DNA from 2 places in the Neobacillus sp. BP17 genome. Region 1 is predicted to be linked to the other one. Evidence: a T-box and tRNA genes for the amino acid it is inferred to sense, from the RefSeq annotation. Region 1 holds a T-box; the other holds one or more tRNA genes.
What was found. A T-box is a leader RNA that pairs with one kind of tRNA and senses whether it is charged. The one in region 1 lies ahead of pheS (phenylalanine--tRNA ligase subunit alpha), so its partner is inferred to be a tRNA-Phe.

Region 1 (10,609 bases):
TCTGTCATTTCGAATCGTGACAATAGCGTCGGAAAGCATTTTGCTGGCATTAGAAGAGCGAATCATACTCTCTAATTTTTCACGAACTCGCGATTCATTGGATCTAAGTTGATGCCTTAATGACCGTAAAAGATCGCTTGCACTGTCTAATACCTCACCATTGTCATCGATGGCTTGTTTAATGGAATGCTCAAGGTTTGTGAGCGGAATAATTCTCTCCGCTTGTTCAGACAAAATCGGAATTTCTGTTCGTTCATCAGCAAACTCTTCGATAAATCGTTTCATTTGTCTGCTTGCATGGATAGTACTAGCTATTTGAATAAGTTCATGCGGGCTTAACACACCGCCAATGACAGAACGTTTAATGTGTGCAGTTATATCATGAACACCTGAAAGTGGAACATTCCCTTTTACCCGGAATACCGTCGCTGCCTCATCTGTTTCAGCTTGAAGTTTAACCACCTCATCAAAATCAGTAGATGGGACTAAGTCCTGTATTTTTCTTCTCCCAAGGGAAGAAGCTGCATGTTCTAACAACTGTTCTTTAACTTTAGTGAATTCTAATACTTTTAATGCCTTTTCTTGCATGGAGATAACCTCCTATTCTCGATTATGTAAAAATTCTAGCAGGTCATTTTTATCCAGGGCATTTAACACTGATGATTTTTTAATCCAGCCTTTTTTGGCTGCGGAAACACCGATTTCCATATGCTTTAATGTGTCCATTTTATGTGCATCTGTGTTGATAAGGATTTTTACTCCCGCATCTTGAGCCTTTCGTAGATATTCGGCTGCTAGATCTAGCCTATTGGGATTTGCATTTAGTTCTAGTGCTGTATTGGTTTCTTTGGCAAGTTGAATCAGTAGATCGATGTCGACATCATATCCTTCGCGGCGCCCGATTTTTCTGCCGGTTGGATGAGCAATTAAATCCACATGGGCATTCGTTAACGCTGTCTTTAGACGTTCCATGATTTTTTCCCGCGGTTGAGAAAAGGCAGAATGAATGGAGGCAATCACGAAATCCATGTCAGCCAGGAACTCATCATCATAATCCAAGCTGCCATCTGGAAGAATATCCATCTCGACACCCGCTAGAATAAGAAAATCATCATACTTTTGATTTAGTCTGTTAATTTCTTCTCTTTGCATTAGTAGTCTTTCGCGTGTAAGGCCATTAGCCACTTTTAAATACTGTGAATGGTCTGTGATGGCCATATATTGATAACCTCTTGCCCGGCAGACTTGAGCCATTTGTTCAATAGAATGGGCACCGTCGCTCCAAGTGGAATGCATGTGCAGATCACCTTTAATATCTGCTAACTCAATTAATTCCTCCGTTGCACTGAATGTCTCGACTTCCTTCCCGTCCTCTCTTATTTCTGGAGGAATAAAGGGAAGGTCAAAATGCTTGAAAAAATCTTCTTCAGATGAGAAGGTGAGAATTTCCCCTGTCTCGCTTATTTCCACGCCATATTCACTGATTTTTTCACCGCGTTCTTTCGCAAGTTGTCTCATCCGGACATTATGATCTTTTGATCCAGTGAAATGATGCAGAGTTGTGATAAATTCTTCTGGTTTCACGAGGCGAAAATCGACAGAAATATCATAATCATAGGCAAAAACGAGGGAGACCTTCGTTTCCCCTGCTCCAATCACTTCTTTAATGTTTGCTAATTGTAATAGCTGCTCGCGCACATGTTCAGGCTGACCGGTTGCGATGATAAAATCAAGATCTTTGATCGTCTCTCTCATTCTGCGCAGGCTTCCTGCACGTGAGAATCGCTCAATATCCTTAAAATCCGCCAGTGTGGCTTCAATCTGCTCTGCAATGGGCAGCATGTACGCTAACGGAAGCCGTTCAGGCCTTGTACCGACATTGGCAATGGCACTGAGAATTTTTTCCTCTGTTTTTTTACCAAAACCAGCGAGTGCTTGAACCTTTCCTGCTTCACAGGCTTCTTTTAAACTGGAAACGTCAATGACCTTTAACTCTTTGTATAGTTTAGCAATCTTCTTACCCCCAAGTCCTGGGAGCTGAAGCAACGGGATTAGTCCTCTTGGAACCTCCGCCTTTAACTCTGTTAACACGGAGGAAGTACCCTCTTTTATGTATTCATCTATGACAGCGGCTGTCCCTTTACCGATCCCAGAAATCGTTGTAAAATCTTCAATTTCTGTTAAGTCTCGTTCATCTGTTTCCAAGGCATTACCCGCTTTTCGAAAAGCAGATACCTTAAAAGGGTTTTCTCCCTTTAACTCCATATAAGTGGCAATCGTTTCTAATAATCGTAATAAATCTTTTTTAGTTACTTCCATTATTAAGTCACCTACCTACTGATTAGCATTTTCATTTTAGCCTACTTTATGGCATGAATAGAAAAACTTCTCTGCTACAGAGAAGTTAAAGCAGCTGTATATTCTATCCACAAGCTTTTTATTTGCTGTGAAAGGATCGGAGTGTTATTCACAATTGCTTTTGACATGATCGATTGGTCCAAAGCATTTTGCATAAATTCGATTGGTACAAGGGCTGAAATATATAATAAAATAAAGATAACTAAATACACTTCAACGAAACCTAGAATTCCTCCTGCCCAAACATTCAACTGCTTTAAAATAGGCAGATGAGCAACGAAATCGAGCATGGAACCAATAATTTGCAATAACACTTTTACGGCAAAAAAGATAATGACAAAGGCAATCGCACGATAGAAGGCAGCTTCCATATTACTGCTGTCTCCTAGGATTTTTAGGGAAGACATGTTACCAAAGTTTGGATAAGGAATCCATAGTGTTAACTTCGGTGCTAACTGTTCGTAGTATGAATATGCGGCTACATATGCAATAATAAAACCTAATAAATGAACAAGCTGCAGAATAAAGCCTCTTTTCAGGCCTACAAAGAATCCAATAATTAAAAAAATGATAATGGCTAAATCCAACATGATTTTTTAGTCCTTTTCCTTTAGTTGTTCTGTTTTAAGCCGATTTAATTCGTCTTTCATTTGAAGAAAATCATTGACTGCATTTACAGCGGTTAAAACGGCGAGTTTAGTTGCATCTAAATTGGGATTCTTATAACTGATTTCGCGCATTTTATTGTCAACTAATGAGGCCACATGGCGGATGTGACTTGGACTTTCGGAACCCATAATAACATATTGTTGTCCGTATATATCTACGGTTGTTCTATTTTTTTGATTATTCGACAACGTCATGCCTCCATTCAGAGAATCCTACTCTCTATCATAACATGAACCGATATCTGTGGAAAAGTTAAAGCGTATTTTATCTTTATTTAGAAATGTGGTGTATATAGTATGGGTAATGTTGTATTGAATCTAGAAATTAATAAGATCATGGAAATGAGAAACTATTACGGGAAAAGTTTATTAGATAAAAACATTCCCGGCAGTGTGTTTGCCGCAAAAACATCTGCCTGTATGATTACAGCTTATAAATCTGGCAAAGTATTATTCCAAGGAAACGATAGTGAAAAAGAGGCCAGTAAATGGGGAAGTGCCGCTTCAAACAAGCCTTCCTCTCCATCTAAACCGAAATCACAAGCGAAAGGCAACCTGCCTGTTGGGATTGGTCAAATGTCAGTGATTGGTTCAGATGAAGTTGGGACGGGAGACTTTTTCGGACCAATTACAGTCGTGGCAGCTTATGTAAAAAAAGAAAATATTCCCTTGTTGAAAGAATTAGGCGTGCGGGATTCGAAAGATTTAAACGATGAAAAAATCATTGCAATTGCGAAGGTCATTAAAAATATTATTCCATTTAGTTTAATGACCTTAAAAAACGAAAAATATAATCAGGTCCAACAATCTGGAATGTCACAGGGGAAAATGAAGGCGATTCTTCATAATCAAGCAATTTTAAATGTATTAGACAAAATTTCGCCTGAAAAACCCGAAGCCATTCTTATCGACCAATTTGTGCAGGGTAGTACCTATTTTCAACATATTAAAGGCCAAAAAGCAGTGGCCAAAGAGAATGTTTGTTTTAGTACAAAAGCAGAGGGCATTCATCTTGCCGTTGCTGCAGCAAGTATTCTCGCACGATACGCCTTCATCCAATATATTGATAAACTTAGTGAATCTGCAGGATTCAAAATTCCAAAAGGGGCAGGAGCACAGGTGGATGTAGCTGCAGCGAAACTAATTATGAGCAAAGGGCGTGACATCCTTCCATCTTATGTAAAGCTCCACTTTGCCAATACCGATAAAGCGATCGCCCTTGTTAATAAAAAACGAAATTGAAATGATTTTTTGGTCTTAGTTTTGAATAGGTATATAAAAACGGTGTTTGGAGGAGTTAAGGGTGGCAAATCGACTAAATGAAGCGGAGATTACAGCAGCCGTTGCGGGCTTATCAGGCTGGAAATTGGACGGAAAATTCATTGTGAAAAAGTATCGCTTTCGTGAATTCTTACAAGGCGTGGCGTTCGTGAATGCTATTGCACAGCTTTCAGAAGAAAAAAATCATCATCCATTCATTTCGATTGACTATAAACTAGTCACACTTCGCTTAACCTCATGGAATGCCGGAGGATTAACTGATTTGGATATCACTTTGGCGAAAAACTATGACACGATTTATGAAAAGAGATAATATGAATTGAATTCGTTATAACTTAGAAAAAAAAGCTAGCCCGAATTTTATCTTCGAACTAGCTTCTTTTATTAACCTCTTAAAACCGCGCCTGCTTTTTCTTCCAAAGCCTCAAGAACTTGGTTATGAACCTTCGTTACTTCTTCATCCGTTAACGTACGTTCCGGATCGACATACTTAAGAGAGAACGCAATCGACTTCTTGCCTGCCTCCATCTTATCTCCCTCATACAAGTCAAACACTTCAGCTTCCTTCAGAAGCGGTGCGCCCGCTGTTTCGATAATTCCTTTTAGGGTGCCTGACACCGTTTCTCTGTTTACCACAAGGGCAATGTCTCTTGTGATGGACGGGAAGCGTGGGATGGCCTGGTATTGTAATGCTGGTGTTTCTGCTTCAAGTACTGCCTTTAATGATAGCTCGAATACGTACGTATCCTTCAAATCCAGCTCTTTTTGAACTGTTGGGTGAACTTGACCGATAAAGCCGATTTTCTCCCCATTTAAGAGTACTTCAGCCGTACGTCCAGGGTGCATGCCGTCTACTTGCGCTTGAACAAATTGAACCTGTTCTAGTAAACCAAGCTTAGCAAACATTCCTTCTAGGATTCCTTTGATTACGAAGAAGTCGACCGCCTTCTTCTCTCCTTGCCAAGAATGACTAGACCATAGCCCTGTAATAGCTGCTGCAATGTGTTCCTTTTCGGAAGGAAGAGTATCCGTGCCATTTGCTAAGAATACAGCCCCAGTTTCATACACACCTAAGGTATCATTTTGACGAGCGCTGTTGTATTTTAATACTTCTAACAGCTGTGGCATGATGCTTAATCGCAGGATGCTGCGCTCCTCACTCATTGGCATTGAAAGACGGATGGTATCTCGTTTTTCAAGCGCGAATTGAGTTGCTTTTTCCTCGCTAGTAAGGGAATATGTCACTGCTTGATACAAACCTGCCCCTTCAAGGTATTGACGAACCTTTCGGCGCTTCTGTTGATACTCAGACAATCTACCAGGGGTTGTTGAACCAATTGGCAATGTTTTTGGAATATTATCGTATCCATAAAGACGAGCGACCTCTTCTAGTAAATCTTCTTCTATTTTAATATCACCGCGGCGAGTAGGCGCCGTTACCGTTACGGTATCCTCCTCAATGCTGACACCAAATTGAAGGCGATCGAAGATTTCTTTTACATCGTTCATTACCAATTCTGTACCAAGAACTCGATTGATTTTTTCTAAAGTAATCGAAACAACCGCTGGCTCAACGGTCAGTGTATCAGCCTCTACGGCACCTTCTAGCACTTCACCGCCAGCGTATTTTGCCATCAGATAGGCAGCCCGATTTCCAGCAGCACGAACACGATTAGGATCCACACCTTTTTCAAAACGAGCGCTCGCTTCACTTCTTAACCCATGGTCTTTCGATGCCTTACGCACAGTCGCCCCATTAAAATAAGCGGATTCAAGCAGTACAGTGGTTGTATCTGAGGTTACCTCTGAATTTGCTCCTCCCATGACACCAGCAAGGGCAACGGGTTCCGTTCCATTTGTAATGACGAGATGGTCGGAAGTAAGTGTACGTTCTGCATCATCAAGCGTAATAAATTTTTCGCCATCAGCTGCACGGCGGACAAGGATTTCCTTTGAACCTAAGCGGTCATAATCAAATGCATGGAGCGGTTGACCATATTCAAGCAGGATATAGTTGGTAATATCGACCACATTATTGTGTGGACGAATTCCCGCTGACATCAAGCGAGTTTGCATCCAGAGTGGAGATGGTCCAATTTTTACATTTTTAATGATTTGCGCCACATATAATGGATTATCCTCTTTTGCTTCGACCGTAATTTTGACATAATCAGAAGCTTTTTCAGTTGAAGCTTGCAGATTTGTTTCTGGAAGTTTAACGTCTCTGCCAAGAATCGCTGCCACTTCATAGGCAACACCTAGCATGCTTAAACAATCCGCACGGTTTGGAGTCAAACTAAGTTCAAGAATCTCATCGTCACGATTTAACTCGGCTAGTGCATCGACGCCTACTACTGTATCCGCTGGAAAAACAAAGATTCCCTCTGAATACTCTTTCGGAACTACCTTTCCTTCCATCCCTAACTCTGTCAGCGAACAGATCATTCCGTTTGATTCTTCACCGCGAAGTTTCGCACGTTTTATTTTAAAATTACCTGGTAATACTGCACCAACTGTTGCCACCGCAACCTTCTGTCCCTGTGCCACATTTGGTGCACCGCAAATGATTTGTACCGGCTGTTCACCGCCTACATCAACAAGACATTTGCTTAATTTATCGGCATTTGGGTGCTGCTCACGTTCAAGGACATGACCAACTACAACACCTTTAATACCATCGTTAAGGATTTCGACTCCCTCAACCTCAATACCGCTTTTTGTAATTTTTTCTGCTAATTCAGCAGCAGTTACTCCAGTTAGATCGATATAATCTTGGAGCCATTTATATGAAACGAACATGTCGTCATCCTCCTTTATTTATTCAACTTCAACGGATTGAAGCCATCCCATTTACTCGTGTTTTGAAAATTGTTTTAAGAAACGAACATCATTTGTATAGAAATGTCTGATATCATCAACACCGTACTTTAACATTGCAATTCGCTCAGGTCCCATACCGAAGGCGAAACCTGTGTATTTTTTAGAATCGTATCCTGCCATCTCTAAAACGTTCGGATGGACCATGCCAGCACCAAGAATTTCGATCCAGCCGGTGCGCTTACAAACGCTGCAGCCATGACCGCCGCAAATTTTACAAGAAATGTCCATTTCAACAGAAGGTTCTGTGAAAGGGAAGAAACTTGGACGTAGACGGATTTCACGATCTTCCCCGAACATTTTCTTCGCAAACACTTCTAATGTTCCTTTCAGGTCGCTCATTCGGATGTTTTCTCCGACAACTAGACCTTCGATTTGCATAAATTGGTGGGAGTGTGTCGCATCATCATTATCACGGCGGTACACTTTACCTGGACAAATAATCTTGATCGGACCTTTACCTTGGTGCTTCTCCATCGTCCGGGCTTGAACCGGAGAGGTATGAGTACGAAGCAGGATGTCTTCTGTAATATAGAAAGAATCCTGCATATCACGGGCTGGGTGGCCTTTCGGTAAATTAAGAGCTTCGAAGTTATAATAATCTTGTTCAACTTCTGGACCTTCAGCTACCTGGTAACCCATTCCGATAAATAAGTCTTCAATTTCTTCGATGATTCTAGTCAGCGGATGGTGATTTCCAACCTTCACTGGGCGGCCTGGAAGAGTAACATCGATACTTTCAGAAGCTAGCTTTTCTAGGACAGCTGCTTCTTCTAACCCCTTTTGTTTGGCTTCAATTTTTTCGGCAATCGCTTCACGAACTTCGTTTGCTAATGCCCCCATAACTGGACGCTCTTCAGCTGAAAGTTTCCCCATGCCACGCAACACTTCCGTAATTGGCCCCTTTTTTCCTAAGTAGGCAACACGGATGTCATTTAATTCTTTTAAGCTTCCAGATTGTTCAATTTTTTGAATAGCCTCTTCCTGCAATTCCTTTAAACGCTCTTGCATGTCAATTCCTCCTTCATAGTAATCGGTAATTGGTGTCAGGCACCAGAAAAAAACAAAAAAACCCCATCCCTGGAAAGGGACGAGGTTAAAGTTTCGCGGTACCACCCTTGTAAACACGTTATGTAAAACACATTGTGTTCGCTTCATTCGGATAACGGCTTATGCCGGTGCATCTTTACACGGAAAGCGAAGCAGCTGGACAGCTATTGCTTTTAATCGTGGTCCCGATGCCAACTCAGGAGGTGAACTTCTCTTATCCTTGCCATAAAAGTGCTTTCAGTCACGGCACTTTCTCCCTAAATGGCTTTAAATAAGATACTTTTCTCCGTCATCGTCATTTAATATTCCATATTGTTCATTATTATATAATAATTCTCTACGCAAGGTCAAACTAGTTTACGCCTATTTTTTCAAATAATAAAGCAGGATCCCTGTCGCAACGGCCACATTTAATGACTCACTCTTCCCGTAAATGGGGATATAAAGGTTCGCTGTTGTACTTGCAAGAATATCTTTACCAACACCATTTCCTTCATTTCCAACAATCAGGGCAAACGAATCACCTGTGGAAATATCAGTATATGCGGATGCCCCTTCAAGTGCTGTACCGTAAACAGGAATATTTTTTTCCTGCAGTTTGTCCATCCATTCATGAAGGTCCCCTCTAATTATCGGCAGGTGAAAATGACTTCCTTGTGCAGACCTAAGGACCTTAGAGTTGAAAATATCCACACTTCCACGTCCCACCACAACAGCGTCAATCCCCGCTGCATCAGCGGTACGAATCATAGTGCCGAGATTGCCCGGGTCCTGAACCGCGTCAATGAACAGGTAGGTTTTTGCATTACTTACTTCCGGAGCTGCGATTCGGCAGACAGCATAAATTCCCTGGGGTGCTTCCGTATCGGTTAAGGAATTCGATATCTCTTCCGTAACTTGTGTAACTGGCGTGGAACCAGCATCCCATCTTGAAGGTAAATCCACTTTTTCAGAAACAATGATTTCTAAAATTTGTTCCCCTTGTTTCAGGGCTTCTTCAACTAAATGGAAGCCTTCCACTAAAAATGTTCCTGACCTATCCCGTTCTTTTTTGGTTAACAGTTTTTTCCATCGTTTAACTTTGGGATTATTGATTGATTCTATATGCTTCAAAACTCGCTCTCCTTTTACAATAACGATGATTTTTATATTATAGCCTAACAAAAATACATAATAAAACCCAAAATAGAAAACATATTAAAGTAATACAGGATAAAAAGGAGTGCATATACATGAATTTAAATTTACGTAACGCGATTGTTCACAATGTTTCTGGGAATACACAAGACCAATTAGAAGATACGATTGTTGATGCGATTCAAAACGGGGAAGAAAAAATGCTCCCGGGTCTCGGCGTATTATTTGAAATCATTTGGAAAAACTCATCTGAAGAAGAGAAGAAAGAAATGCTCGCTACTCTTGAAAGTGGGTTAAAGTAGTCATTTGTTGGTTCTGGGGCTGTCAATCGGTTAAGGTTGACAGCTTTTTTCTGTAAAGATTTAAACTTTAAGGAAAATTAGATCTAGATAATAAATGTTTTAATGTTGATATATAAAGAATATCAGCAATTTAGACACTCAATCGGCGAATTTTCATGCTCAATCAGCGAATTTGGGCATTCAATCGGCGAATTTTCATGCTCAATCGGCGAATATCACCTTTCAATCAGCAAATCAAAAACTCGAATAAAAAATCCCCGGCAAAGTTCTACCGGGGACCCCATAATAAGTTATTCAAACGTAATTTTATCAACCATCTCACGGTCTAAACGCTTGATGACTTCCACAATCAATTTTACCGCATTTTCATAATCATCACGATGGAGCATCGCGGCATGAGAATGGATATATCTAGTCGCAATTGTAATCGCCATCGCTGGAACCCCATTATGTGTCAAATGGATTGACCCTGCATCCGTACCGCCGCCAGGTATTGATTCGAACTGATAAGGAATGTTCAGTTCATCAGCTGTGTCGGTTACTAAATCGCGCAATCCTTTATGGGCTACAAGTGAAGCATCATAGATAACAACTTGTGGTCCCTTACCCATTTTACTCATGGCTTCTCTTTCAGAAACTCCCGGTGTATCGCCGGCAATACCGACATCAACTGCAAAGCCGATATCAGGTTTAATTTTAGTCGTTGCCGTCTTGGCACCACGCAAACCAACCTCTTCTTGAACATTACCAACACCATAGACAACATTAGGATGGTCTACACCTTTCAGCTGCTTCAACACATCAATAGCAATGGCACAGCCAATCCGGTTATCCCAGGCTTTAGCTAATAACATTTTTTCATTATTCATAACAGTGAATTCAAAATATGGAACAACCATATCGCCTGGACGAACGCCCCACTCCGTGACTTCCTCA
Region 2 (10,609 bases), 1.3 Mb from region 1:
ACTTTCCATCGCGGTAAAATTTAATCTTCAATTGCTCACCGATTTTCTTTTTCTGGTACAAATGTTTCCGAAGATCAATGACATCATTTATTTTTTCCCCATCCATCTCAACAATGACATCTAATTCTTGTAAACCGGCTTGCGCCGCTGGCGAATTCGGTACCACTTGTCTTAAGGCGACTCCATAATTGATATTTCGAGGCAATTTCAATGCTTCTTCTTGGTAGTAGGCAGGAATTTCAGAGACTGACTTTAAATCAACACCCATGTATGGACGCTTAACAGATCCAAACCTTTCAAGGTCATCAATGATCGGCCGTGCCGAGTTAATCGGAATCGATAAACCAATTCCTTCTACAGCATTTTGGGCAATCTTCATGGAGTTAATTCCAACAAGCTGGCCCGCAATATTAATCAGTGCCCCGCCGCTATTACCAGGATTGATTGCTGCATCTGTTTGCAGTACTTCTGCATTCCAGTCAATGATCCCATCTTGATTAATATCAACAGGAATCGTCCGCTTTAGTCCAGAGATAATACCTTGGGTGACTGACCCTGAGAAGGTCGCACCAAGTGGATTTCCGATGGCAATGACCGGTTCACCTATTTTTAAACGATCGGAATCACCAAATTCAGCTACCTTTTTAATCTTGGCCGCATCAACCTCAAGTACTGCTAAATCGGTCCATACATCACTGCCGAGCAGTTTAGCAGGAATTTTTGTCCCATCACTAAAGCTTACCTCTAGCTTTGCTGCTCCTTCAACTACATGGTGATTCGTCACAACGTAAGCCTTTCCTCCTGCTTTCTTGTAGACCACACCTGAGCCCGTTCCGGCTGCTTCTTCTTGTGTAGGCGCTTCTTCATCAGACCAAAAGTTTGATGACTGGATATTATTAATTCCGACAACGGCATCGGCAGCCTTATCAACTGCTTTCGTAGTGTTTGTGTTCACATCATAGGAAATCTGTTTTTGAGTGAAATTCTGATTCTGATTATTATTATTGGTCGTTGATTCTACAGCATTGTTTTGATTTGTTTCAATTTGATAGGGAAGAATTCCACGATTTGATAGGGCAGGGATAGAAATAACAACTAGAATGGCTCCAAGGATGGCCCCAACGATACTGGCAAGGAAAACCCCGCCTCTATTTCCTTTCCGTTCCCTGAAGCGGTTTTGTGAATGATCATCATAATAACCCACTTTACACCATTCCTCACTTTCCGAAAGATTCCTACCGTTTATTTTGGCTTATAATTACAATTATACTCGCTCTTCTTTAAATTACTAATTAATTACTATGTATTAATAAAAACTTACTACTTTGTTCATAATTTTTTAATAAATCGGCTGTGTTGAACTAGTCTGTTGATTTCCGTTCCAGGATTCTTGCACCTTCTGCTCCAATCAACATGGTGCCATAAAAAAACGAAGTACCTGTCATAAGGTACCTCGTTTTTTTAACTAGATTACACAGCTGTTAATGCTGTTGGGATTTTCGGGTCTGTGTCGTAGAGTCCGAATTGTTCACCGACAATCAGCCCTCGCTCTTGAAGGGTTTGGGAAACTGCCATTTTGGCTAAGTCCTTCATGTTATTGTCCATGCTTAAATGGGCAAGATAAATTCGCTTGGTTTGATCGCCAATGACATCACTCATTGCTAAAGCTGCATCCTCATTAGAAACATGGCCGACATCACTTAATATCCTGCGTTTAATATTCCATGGATATCTGCCCATCCGTAGCATCTGCACATCATGGTTGGATTCAAAAATATAAACATCGGCATTCGAAATGGTGCCCTTCATTCGGTCGCTAACATATCCTGTGTCCGTGATAAGAACGAGTTTTTTCCCAGAATGGTGGAATACGTAAAACATAGGCTCCGCCGCATCATGGGAAACCCCGAATGACTCAATATCAACAGAACCAAAACTCTTCACTGTTTCCATATTAAAAACAAATTTTTGTTCCGTTGGAATGGCACCGACTGAACTTTCCATGGCCCGCCATGTTTTTTCATTCGCATACACAGGCAAATGGTATTTACGAGCAAGAATCCCAATCCCTTTAATATGGTCACTGTGTTCATGCGTTACAAATATTCCGGAAAGCTTACTAATATCGCGATCGATTTGTCCAAAAAGTGCCTCCATTTGCTTGCCGCTAAATCCCGCATCCACAAGAAACGAATGCTCATCAGACTCTACATATAGAGCGTTTCCTGTACTGCCGCTTGCAAGAATGCTATAACTTAAAGACATACAATTTCACTCCACTTTACTTTTTTCATCGCTATTAAATTGAATAATCTGCCCTTCAAATGCGTTCACAAATAGACTCTCCTTGCCATTGACCTCAAAGCGCCATGTGGGCGCTAATACTTGGGAAGCTGCCAACTGAATGAGTGTGGAATAGCCAAGTTCAATCGTGGTGATATTGCTCTTCGACTTCAACATCCCCTTCTGATGTAAGGTTTCAATCGCCTTTAACGGCGCCAAAATCTCTTCCTTGGCCGTTAACTTTTCCATCTCCACCAGGTAGGTTTGATCATAGGAGACAATTTGGTTCTTATCACCAATTTTAAATGTAATCATCCCATTTATATTTTTAAATAAAGGGACACCGTCTGACGTCTGGTAGTAGGTGATGGATTGTTCCTTGTCACTTTTCTCGCCAAATTGATAATCCTCACCAAAAAGGACATTGTCATTCATAAAAGTAGATAACTCAGCGGGTTCAAACTTTGCCTTGATTTTAATCGGCTTTTCTAGTGTGACATGGAGCGTGGTCGTTCCTATACCCCTTATGTCCTCAGATTTTCCTTTCAGCTTATCCGTATCAACTTGAGTAAACACCTTGGGCTTGGCACTAAGATACTGGGCTTTAATCGGATCCTTAGGAAAGTCTTTATACGTGATTTCGTCTGCTTTTAACTTTTCTTCAAATGAGGCCTCAGAAATGACTTCATATTTATTAGCATCACGTATTTTCATGAATTGATATAAGAGATACACATCTAAGATTAAGAAAGTGATAATAAAAATAGTTTTTATCTTACTCCAATCCATGCTGTGATCCTCCTAGGTCTTCCATCGTAATCTGTCCCCATGATTTATCATAGCGATAGAACCAGGCGGGTTCTAAGACAATTAGTTTATTCTCCTTTGAATCCCGTTCCATCCGATAGCCTAAGATCATATCCTCAAGCAGGCTCGGCTTAAAATTCTTTTTGTTTTGTAAAAATTTCAAAGCATCATGTCCTGAAGGACGGGTCACCTTTACCATCTCTGTGGTTAAAGGGAGCTCTAAGGCTATGTTTGGGCGAATATACTTATTGATCTCATCGCGTCCCCAAACCTCACTAATTTCAGTCATGCCATTTCCATTAAAGACAGGGTAGCCTTCCATACTATATAAGCGGAAGGTGACAGTATGGGTATATTCATTTTTATCAACATAGCGATAAGGGTCTGTCCAACCTCCATGTTGATTGACAAAATCAATGCTTCGTTTCACTAACTCATAAGAAGTGTTGATAAAGTTCTCTTCTACAGTCGGATTGACGTACCTGAGGAGATTACTTTCAAAATTCACCGTCATTTTACTAGAATCGTTTGTGTACTCCTCACCTGATGGGACAAAACTCTTTTGGACAAAACTAGGGTCGCTAAAAAGCGCTTCTTTGAATTCTTCAGAATCAAGGGTAACAGGCAAATATTTATAGGTCATCATCTCTGTGACCGCCTCGGGCAGGAAAATAGTCCGTTTTTCAGATGCTTGATAAGCAAAATAACGCGGATATTTTGCTGCCTTCAAATAAAAATTACGGTTAAACTCATTTAAATTTGCAGAAGAGATGTGACTAATATAAACTTGTTCGCTCTCGGTGGAAACAAAATAGACAATCCCATTTTCCTTTGCGGAATTCTCTGTATTAATAATGATTCGATTGAAGTTGAAGGCAGGTATCTTTTTTCCTTCAATATTTAATACACTGCGATATAACTCAATCGGGACATCACCTGGAAAAATAATTTCCGTTTTACCTCTGTCATGGATTAATTCCTTGATGTCTTTGACCTCATTCGTATACTTTTTCACATCAAAGAAAGTCCAACTGCTGAGTTCCTTAATCACCTTGTCCATTTCATCTGTGTTTTTGGTCCCGTAATGCTTGCCTTTGAAATGGTAAAGAAGCTGGTCAGGTCTGACAATTTTTTGAACCCCTTGTTTTTCACTTAACGAGACCTCTTTTACATAGTCGTTGCTTTTCATCGTTTCATAATTCGGTTGGTACGTCCAAAGGTTCCAAGTTAGCAAAATACTGACCATAACTAGTACGATTAGAATTCCTGATTTAATATTCTCGTATCTCATGACCATTCATCCTCTTCAGAACGTTCATATGGGAGTGAAAAGGAGATTCTTGTTCCCTTTCCTTCCTCACTTGTTGCCCAGATTGCCCCGCCATGAGCATTGACCATTTCCTTAGCAATCGCCAAACCTAGGCCTGTGCCGCCTAATTTCCGCGTTCTCGCTTTATCCACACGATAAAAACGGTCAAAGATATTTTTAATATTCTCTTTTGGAATTCCAACCCCTTGGTCTGAAATGCTCACAATAATTTTATCGTCCATCTCTTTCATCGAAAAAGTGACTTGGCCGCCTTCTGGCGAGTACTTTAACGCATTGGAAATAATATTGTATAAAACCTGTGTCATTTTATCTTCATCCACTTCAACAAAGATCGCATGCTTTGGCAGCTTTCGCTTAAAGGTAACATTTTGCTCCTTTGCCATTTCAAACCTGTCAATAATGCGGTCAAAGAAATCAACAAAGTTAACCCACTCAATCGTCAATCGATAATCCGTACTATCCATTTTTGAAAGCTGGAGCAGGTCATTCACTAGACGAATCATTCGTTCTGTTTCAGTCCGCGTCACTTCTAAAAAGTTCGGAGCAATCTCCTCATCCCGCCAGGCTCCATCTGCGAGCGCCTCTAAGTAACTCCTCATCGTTGTCAGCGGTGTCCGCAGCTCATGGGATACATTGGCGACAAACTCTCTCCGTTCCGCATCAATTTTTTCTTGGTCGGTAATATCATGCAGAACGGCAATTAAACCATTGACAAAGCCTGTCTCTTTTTGAATTACGGAGAAATTGGCACGCAGAAAATACCGTTCCTTTTTCGTACTATAATCTAAAATAATGGAATCCTTTTCTTCCAATAAGTCTTCAAAGGAATTCGTATCATCTAAATCTAATAACTCTACAATGGGCTGGGTCAGCACTGTTTCACGTGAAACATTCAGCATTTCCGCCGCCGGTTCATTAATTAAGATCACTCGGCCTTTACGGTCAGTGGCGATTACACCATCGGTCATATAGGACAAAACAGTGGAAAGCTTTCTTCGTTCCCCTTCTGTCATCGCCTGTGCTTCCTGCAGTTTCTTCGTTAAATTATTAAAGGTAATCGCCAGTGTCCCTATTTCATCATTGCCATAGACCTTAACTTTTCTTGAAAAATTCCCCTTGGTCATCGCGATCGCCTGCTTCTTCATATCAGCAATCGGCCTAGTGATCGTTTGTGCTAACAATATACCCAGCAATGCGGTAATAGATAGAGCAATCGCCGTACCCGTAGCAAAAATCTTATTGATTGTTTTCATTTGCTCAAAGACATTCTCAATTTTAGCTACCAAATAAATGGCACCGATAACCTTTTTCCCCGACTTAATTGGTGTTGAGAGGACCCATATCCGATGTCCTGTTTGTTTATCGATATTAATGGAACTTTGGTCCTCTTCTAAAACCATAGATTGCTTCACTTGAAGTTTAGTGGTTCGTTGACCAACCACTCCTTGGTTACTAGGATGGGAGGTCCCAAGGATTTTTAGGGAGCCATTTTCAACTACCTGAACTTCTGAAATATCACCTGCACCAAAATCCCTAAGGATTTTCTTGATATCTTCTTCGAGTGTTGGATCTTCAGGCGTTCTCTCCTTCTCCATTTCCTCGACAATATTATAGGCCAGCAATTCAACCCGCTGTTTTAACGATGTTTGGAAGTTGGTCCGTAAGGTTTCCTCCAACTGTTTGACAAAATAAACACCGATAATTTGCATCGCCACTAATATAAGGAGGACATAGATGATAACGAACTTTACGTGTATAGAGCGAAAGAAACCAACCTTCTTCATTCCTTTTACTCCTGTTCAGGATTGCGCAAATAGTATCCTACCCCGCGCCTGGTCACAATCCATGTTGGATGGCTAGGGCTGTCCTCAATTTTTTCCCGCAATCTTCTCACTGTTACATCGACTGTCCTGACGTCACCATAGTAATCGTAACCCCAAACGGTTTGTAAAAGGTGTTCCCTGGTCATTACTTGGCCGATATGTTTGGCTAAATAGAATAGCAATTCAAATTCACGGTGGGTCAACTCAATCGTTTCACCGCGCTTTGAAACAATGTAGGCATCAGGATGAATAGTCAGTGAACCTATCTCGATTTCATTCGTTTCAGATTCATCATCTGCCGGTGCCAGAATTTGTTGGTGACGACGTAAATTAGCCTTGACGCGTGCAATTAGTTCTCTAGTGCTAAACGGTTTCGTCACATAATCATCTGCACCCAACTCAAGTCCTAAGACTTTATCAATTTCAGAGTCCTTTGCCGTCAACATGATAATCGGCATTTCATACTTCTTACGGACTTCACGGCATACTTCCATCCCATCACGTAAGGGAAGCATAATATCTAAAAGGATTAAATCTGGCTGTATTTCTTCGACCAATTCAAGTGCTTCATTCCCATCATAAGCGCAATAAACAACGTATCCTTCTTTTTTCAAGTTAAACTGGAGAATATCAGCAATTGGTTTTTCATCATCCACAACAAGAATTTTCTTTTCCATACCATTGCTCCTTTTCAATTTTTCACTTTCATCTATTTAATAAAATAAGACTAGAAGTCATAACTATACTATTTTACTGTATCATGTTATTCACATAAATTCACCTATAACCAATTGGTAAGGCTGGAAGATTAAAAAGCGCAAGCGCCCGTTTAGCGGCGTATGGACTGGAGCACTCCAACCGAGATAAAGGAAACACGAAGAGCGCAAGCGATTCGATGTTGACTTATCGTAGGGCGGAGAGCGAAGTACACTAGCCGCTGGGCGCTTGAGCTGGATTCAGAGAACCACCTCCAATTTATTCTAGTTTTTTTATATCCATAATAAAAGCCTCTAGCATTAAGCTAGAGACTCATCTTTTATCTTAAATAAGAAAGTGGGTTTACCAAGCTGCCGTTTTTATAGACTTCAAAATGCAAGTGAACACCTGTAGCATCTCCTGTAGCTCCCATGATTCCAATGGCGGAACCCTTGGAAACTCTCTGACCTACCTTAACCTTAAGTGAAGACATATGGCCATATAGTGTGCGGTAGCCATTTCGATGGTCAATGATAATCTTATTACCATAACCGCCTCCCCAGCCCGCTGAAACAACCACGCCATTATCAGCTGCCTTGATCGTTCTGTTGCTTGGTCTAGCAATATCAATCCCTTTGTGCATTCTTCCCCATCTAGGACCTTGCTTACTTGAAATATATCCACCAACCGTTGGCCATGCAAAGGTGCCGTCACCGCGTGATGGAGTTACCTTTGTTCCTTTGATGAAAATCTCATTAACAGGCTGTTCAAGGATCGTTTCATTTTCCTCATCCTTGTTTACGGTTACACCATTTTGTTCGGAAATTTTATAGGTAACGGAGCGAGCACCGTTTTTACCTTCCTGTTTTACCTTTGTTTTTCCTTTTGACAGAGATTTGTCCTCAATTACATTCTTTTTATAAGGAATTTCTTCCTTTTTGTTTACTTCTTTATCAACCATTACTTCAATAAACGGTTTTGGAACGGTGATATTAATTTTCTTGCCAACCTTTAGGAGTGTATCTTTAGTAAGTCCAGGATTCACCTTTAGGATGTCAGCCATCTTCAAATGGTGATCTTGGGCAATGATTTCAAGTACATCGCCTTTTTGGATCGCATATTTCTTTTCTGTTAGCGTCCCTTTTTGTAAAAAGGTTACTGCCTCTTCGACTGACATAATTTTTTCTGGAGCCGTATTTTCATTTGAAAAAGAAACATTTTTAGAGAGTCGTACGTCTAATAAGCGAGACTCATTTTCTTTTAATGCCGGTAAGTTTGTATTATCTGAAGCTTTTCGGTCCTTTAGATCCGCTAATTGATCCTCAGGCACGTATTGATGAATCAGTTTCTTCATGACTTCTTCCGCTGTCTTTTGATTTTCTACATAAGCAATTGGTTTCCCGTCAATCACGATGGCAGACGCTTCTGTTTGAAGCTGGAAGATATTTCGGATGGTCTGAACTGTTTCTGTTTCCGTTTCAGCCGTTGGAAATACTTGATATGGAACGTCTTGAATTTGCTTCATAAAATCAGGATCATCGGCCTTTTCAGCTAAGATTTTATTCACCACATTTTTATCCGTAACATTACCTATATATGTACCTTCAAGGTAGACATGATAATCCTTCGATGTTTCTGATGAATCAGCAAATGCAACTGGACCATTACTAAAGGCAATCAGTGATGATGCCATGGTAGTCACCATTGTCGTTTTCAGTAAAAACTTTTTTGTTTGTGATATTTTATCTAAAAAAAACATTTTTCCTCCCTAAACCACGGTAAAACCCTCTTAATCTATTTTTTTGCAATTAAAGAATTTCCCAGAATTTTAGACCTTCTTCACTTTATCATAACTTTTTGTAAATAGATTAATAGTCTTTATACTGTAACAAAACTGTATAATTGCTGACATTTTCAGCAGGGGGGAATTGGTCCTTTTGGTAAAAGGAGGTAGTAGGAGCATAAAAAAAAGAAGCCTGCATTTGCAAGCTTCCTTTTTTTATGGCTCAGGACGGAATCGAACCGCCGACACAAGGATTTTCAGTCCTTTGCTCTACCGACTGAGCTACTGAGCCACTTATATGGCGGTCTGGACGGGACTCGAACCCGCGACCTCCTGCGTGACAGGCAGGCATTCTAACCAACTGAACTACCAGACCAATATTAAATTGATTGTCAACAAGGAGACCGTCCTTGCCAGCCATTTGCTGACAACCAAAAGCCATGACCCCTACGGGATTCGAACCCGTGTTACCTCCGTGAAAGGGAGGTGTCTTAACCACTTGACCAAGGGGCCATATATTGAAAGTTATTTTGCTAAAGCAAAAAACTATGGTGAGCCATGAAGGACTCGAACCTTCGACCCTCTGATTAAAAGTCAGATGCTCTACCAACTGAGCTAATGGCTCGTACTAAAATAATTCCCTAAACCAATATTCCATCGGATGCCCACGCCTCAGAAAGCTTATTCAAGCAGCAACTCGGCGTGTGCCCTGAAGCTGTTTCAAAGTAGCTTATTCGATCGTGCTCTACCAACTGAGCTAATGGCTCGTACTTGTTTTAATTTGTCGTATCGTGACGACGCTTTTTATAATAGCACGGACTTTGGACTAAAGGCAATACTTTTTTCAAAAAACTTTTATAAAAAGTTTGAAGCCCTCAAAATGAGGGCTTCATTCGGTATGTTCAAAATTATATTTGTCTAGCTACAGCGCCTAGGGACTCGGGGTCATAAGCCAAACCGACCTGAAGGTTAAAAGGCAACCTTCACGCCGGCTAGTCTTATGCCTGTCGTCCCTGGACAGGCGCTTCCGCTTTTATATTTGTCTCCAAGGGCTGCGAACTACATTTGTTTGATTACGATCTGGTCCGACTGAGAACGTTGTTAATGGAATTCCAGTTAACTGGGTCACTCGTTCTACATAATGACGGGCATTTACAGGCAGCTCGTCTAAAGTTTTAACGCCTGTAATATCCTCTGTCCAGCCTGGAAGCTCTTCATAAACAGGTTCACACTGCGCTAATATCTTCAAGCTTGCTGGGTATTCCGTAATAAGCTCACCATTGTAGCTATACGCAGTACAGATCTTTAATGTTTCAATTCCAGTTAAAACATCAATGGAATTAAGTGATAAGTCGGTTAATCCGCTCACACGGCGGGCATGGCGTACAACGACACTGTCAAACCAGCCAACGCGGCGAGGGCGGCCGGTTGTTGTTCCATATTCACGTCCAACTTCACGGATTTGATGACCAATTTCATCATTTAATTCTGTCGGGAATGGACCGTCACCTACACGAGAAGTGTAAGCCTTGCACACTCCAACTACATGGGTAATCTTAGATGGACCCACTCCTGAGCCAATTGTAACACCGCCGGCTACCGGATTAGATGAGGTTACAAATGGGTAGGTACCCTGGTCAATATCCAGCATAACCCCTTGAGCCCCTTCAAAAAGAACTCGTTTGCCTTCATCCAGTGCATCATTCAAGACCACGGATGTATCACAAACATACTGTTTTACTTGTTGACCATATTCATAATATTCGTCAAGGATTTCTTCTTTCGTAAATCCTGTTGTTTCATAAATACGTTCAAACAAACGATTTTTCTCTTCCAAATTACGTTCCAGCTTTTCTTCAAACACATCGCGTTCAAGCAGGTCAGCAA

Region 2: it has a tRNA-Phe gene. The T-box ahead of pheS (phenylalanine--tRNA ligase subunit alpha) is inferred to sense a tRNA for this amino acid. The anticodon was not compared.

What each region holds. Positions count from the first base shown of each region.
Region 1 covers NZ_CM184198.1:4,436,863-4,447,471, forward strand. The annotation lists gene AC4QJR_RS21710 (endonuclease MutS2) at 1-588, opposite strand, end outside; gene polX (DNA polymerase/3'-5' exonuclease PolX) at 601-2,319, opposite strand; gene AC4QJR_RS21720 (CvpA family protein) at 2,394-2,948, opposite strand; gene zapA (cell division protein ZapA) at 2,955-3,215, opposite strand; gene rnhC (ribonuclease HIII) at 3,324-4,268, shown strand; gene AC4QJR_RS21735 (4a-hydroxytetrahydrobiopterin dehydratase) at 4,330-4,620, shown strand; gene pheT (phenylalanine--tRNA ligase subunit beta) at 4,692-7,106, opposite strand; gene pheS (phenylalanine--tRNA ligase subunit alpha) at 7,158-8,195, opposite strand; T-box leader at 8,268-8,536, opposite strand; gene AC4QJR_RS21750 (TrmH family RNA methyltransferase) at 8,598-9,347, opposite strand; gene sspI (small acid-soluble spore protein SspI) at 9,467-9,673, shown strand; gene AC4QJR_RS21760 (M42 family metallopeptidase) at 9,964-10,609, opposite strand, start outside.
Region 2 covers NZ_CM184198.1:5,711,604-5,722,212, forward strand. The annotation lists gene AC4QJR_RS27915 (S1C family serine protease) at 1-1,204, opposite strand, end outside; gene AC4QJR_RS27920 (exodeoxyribonuclease YycJ) at 1,471-2,265, opposite strand; gene AC4QJR_RS27925 (two-component system regulatory protein YycI) at 2,272-3,072, opposite strand; gene AC4QJR_RS27930 (YycH family regulatory protein) at 3,059-4,381, opposite strand; gene walK (cell wall metabolism sensor histidine kinase WalK) at 4,378-6,204, opposite strand; gene yycF (response regulator YycF) at 6,210-6,920, opposite strand; gene AC4QJR_RS27945 (peptidoglycan DD-metalloendopeptidase family protein) at 7,280-8,698, opposite strand; tRNA gene AC4QJR_RS27950 (tRNA-Phe) at 8,942-9,014, opposite strand; tRNA gene AC4QJR_RS27955 (tRNA-Asp) at 9,022-9,098, opposite strand; tRNA gene AC4QJR_RS27960 (tRNA-Glu) at 9,164-9,235, opposite strand; tRNA gene AC4QJR_RS27965 (tRNA-Lys) at 9,272-9,347, opposite strand; gene AC4QJR_RS27970 (adenylosuccinate synthase) at 9,756-10,609, opposite strand, start outside.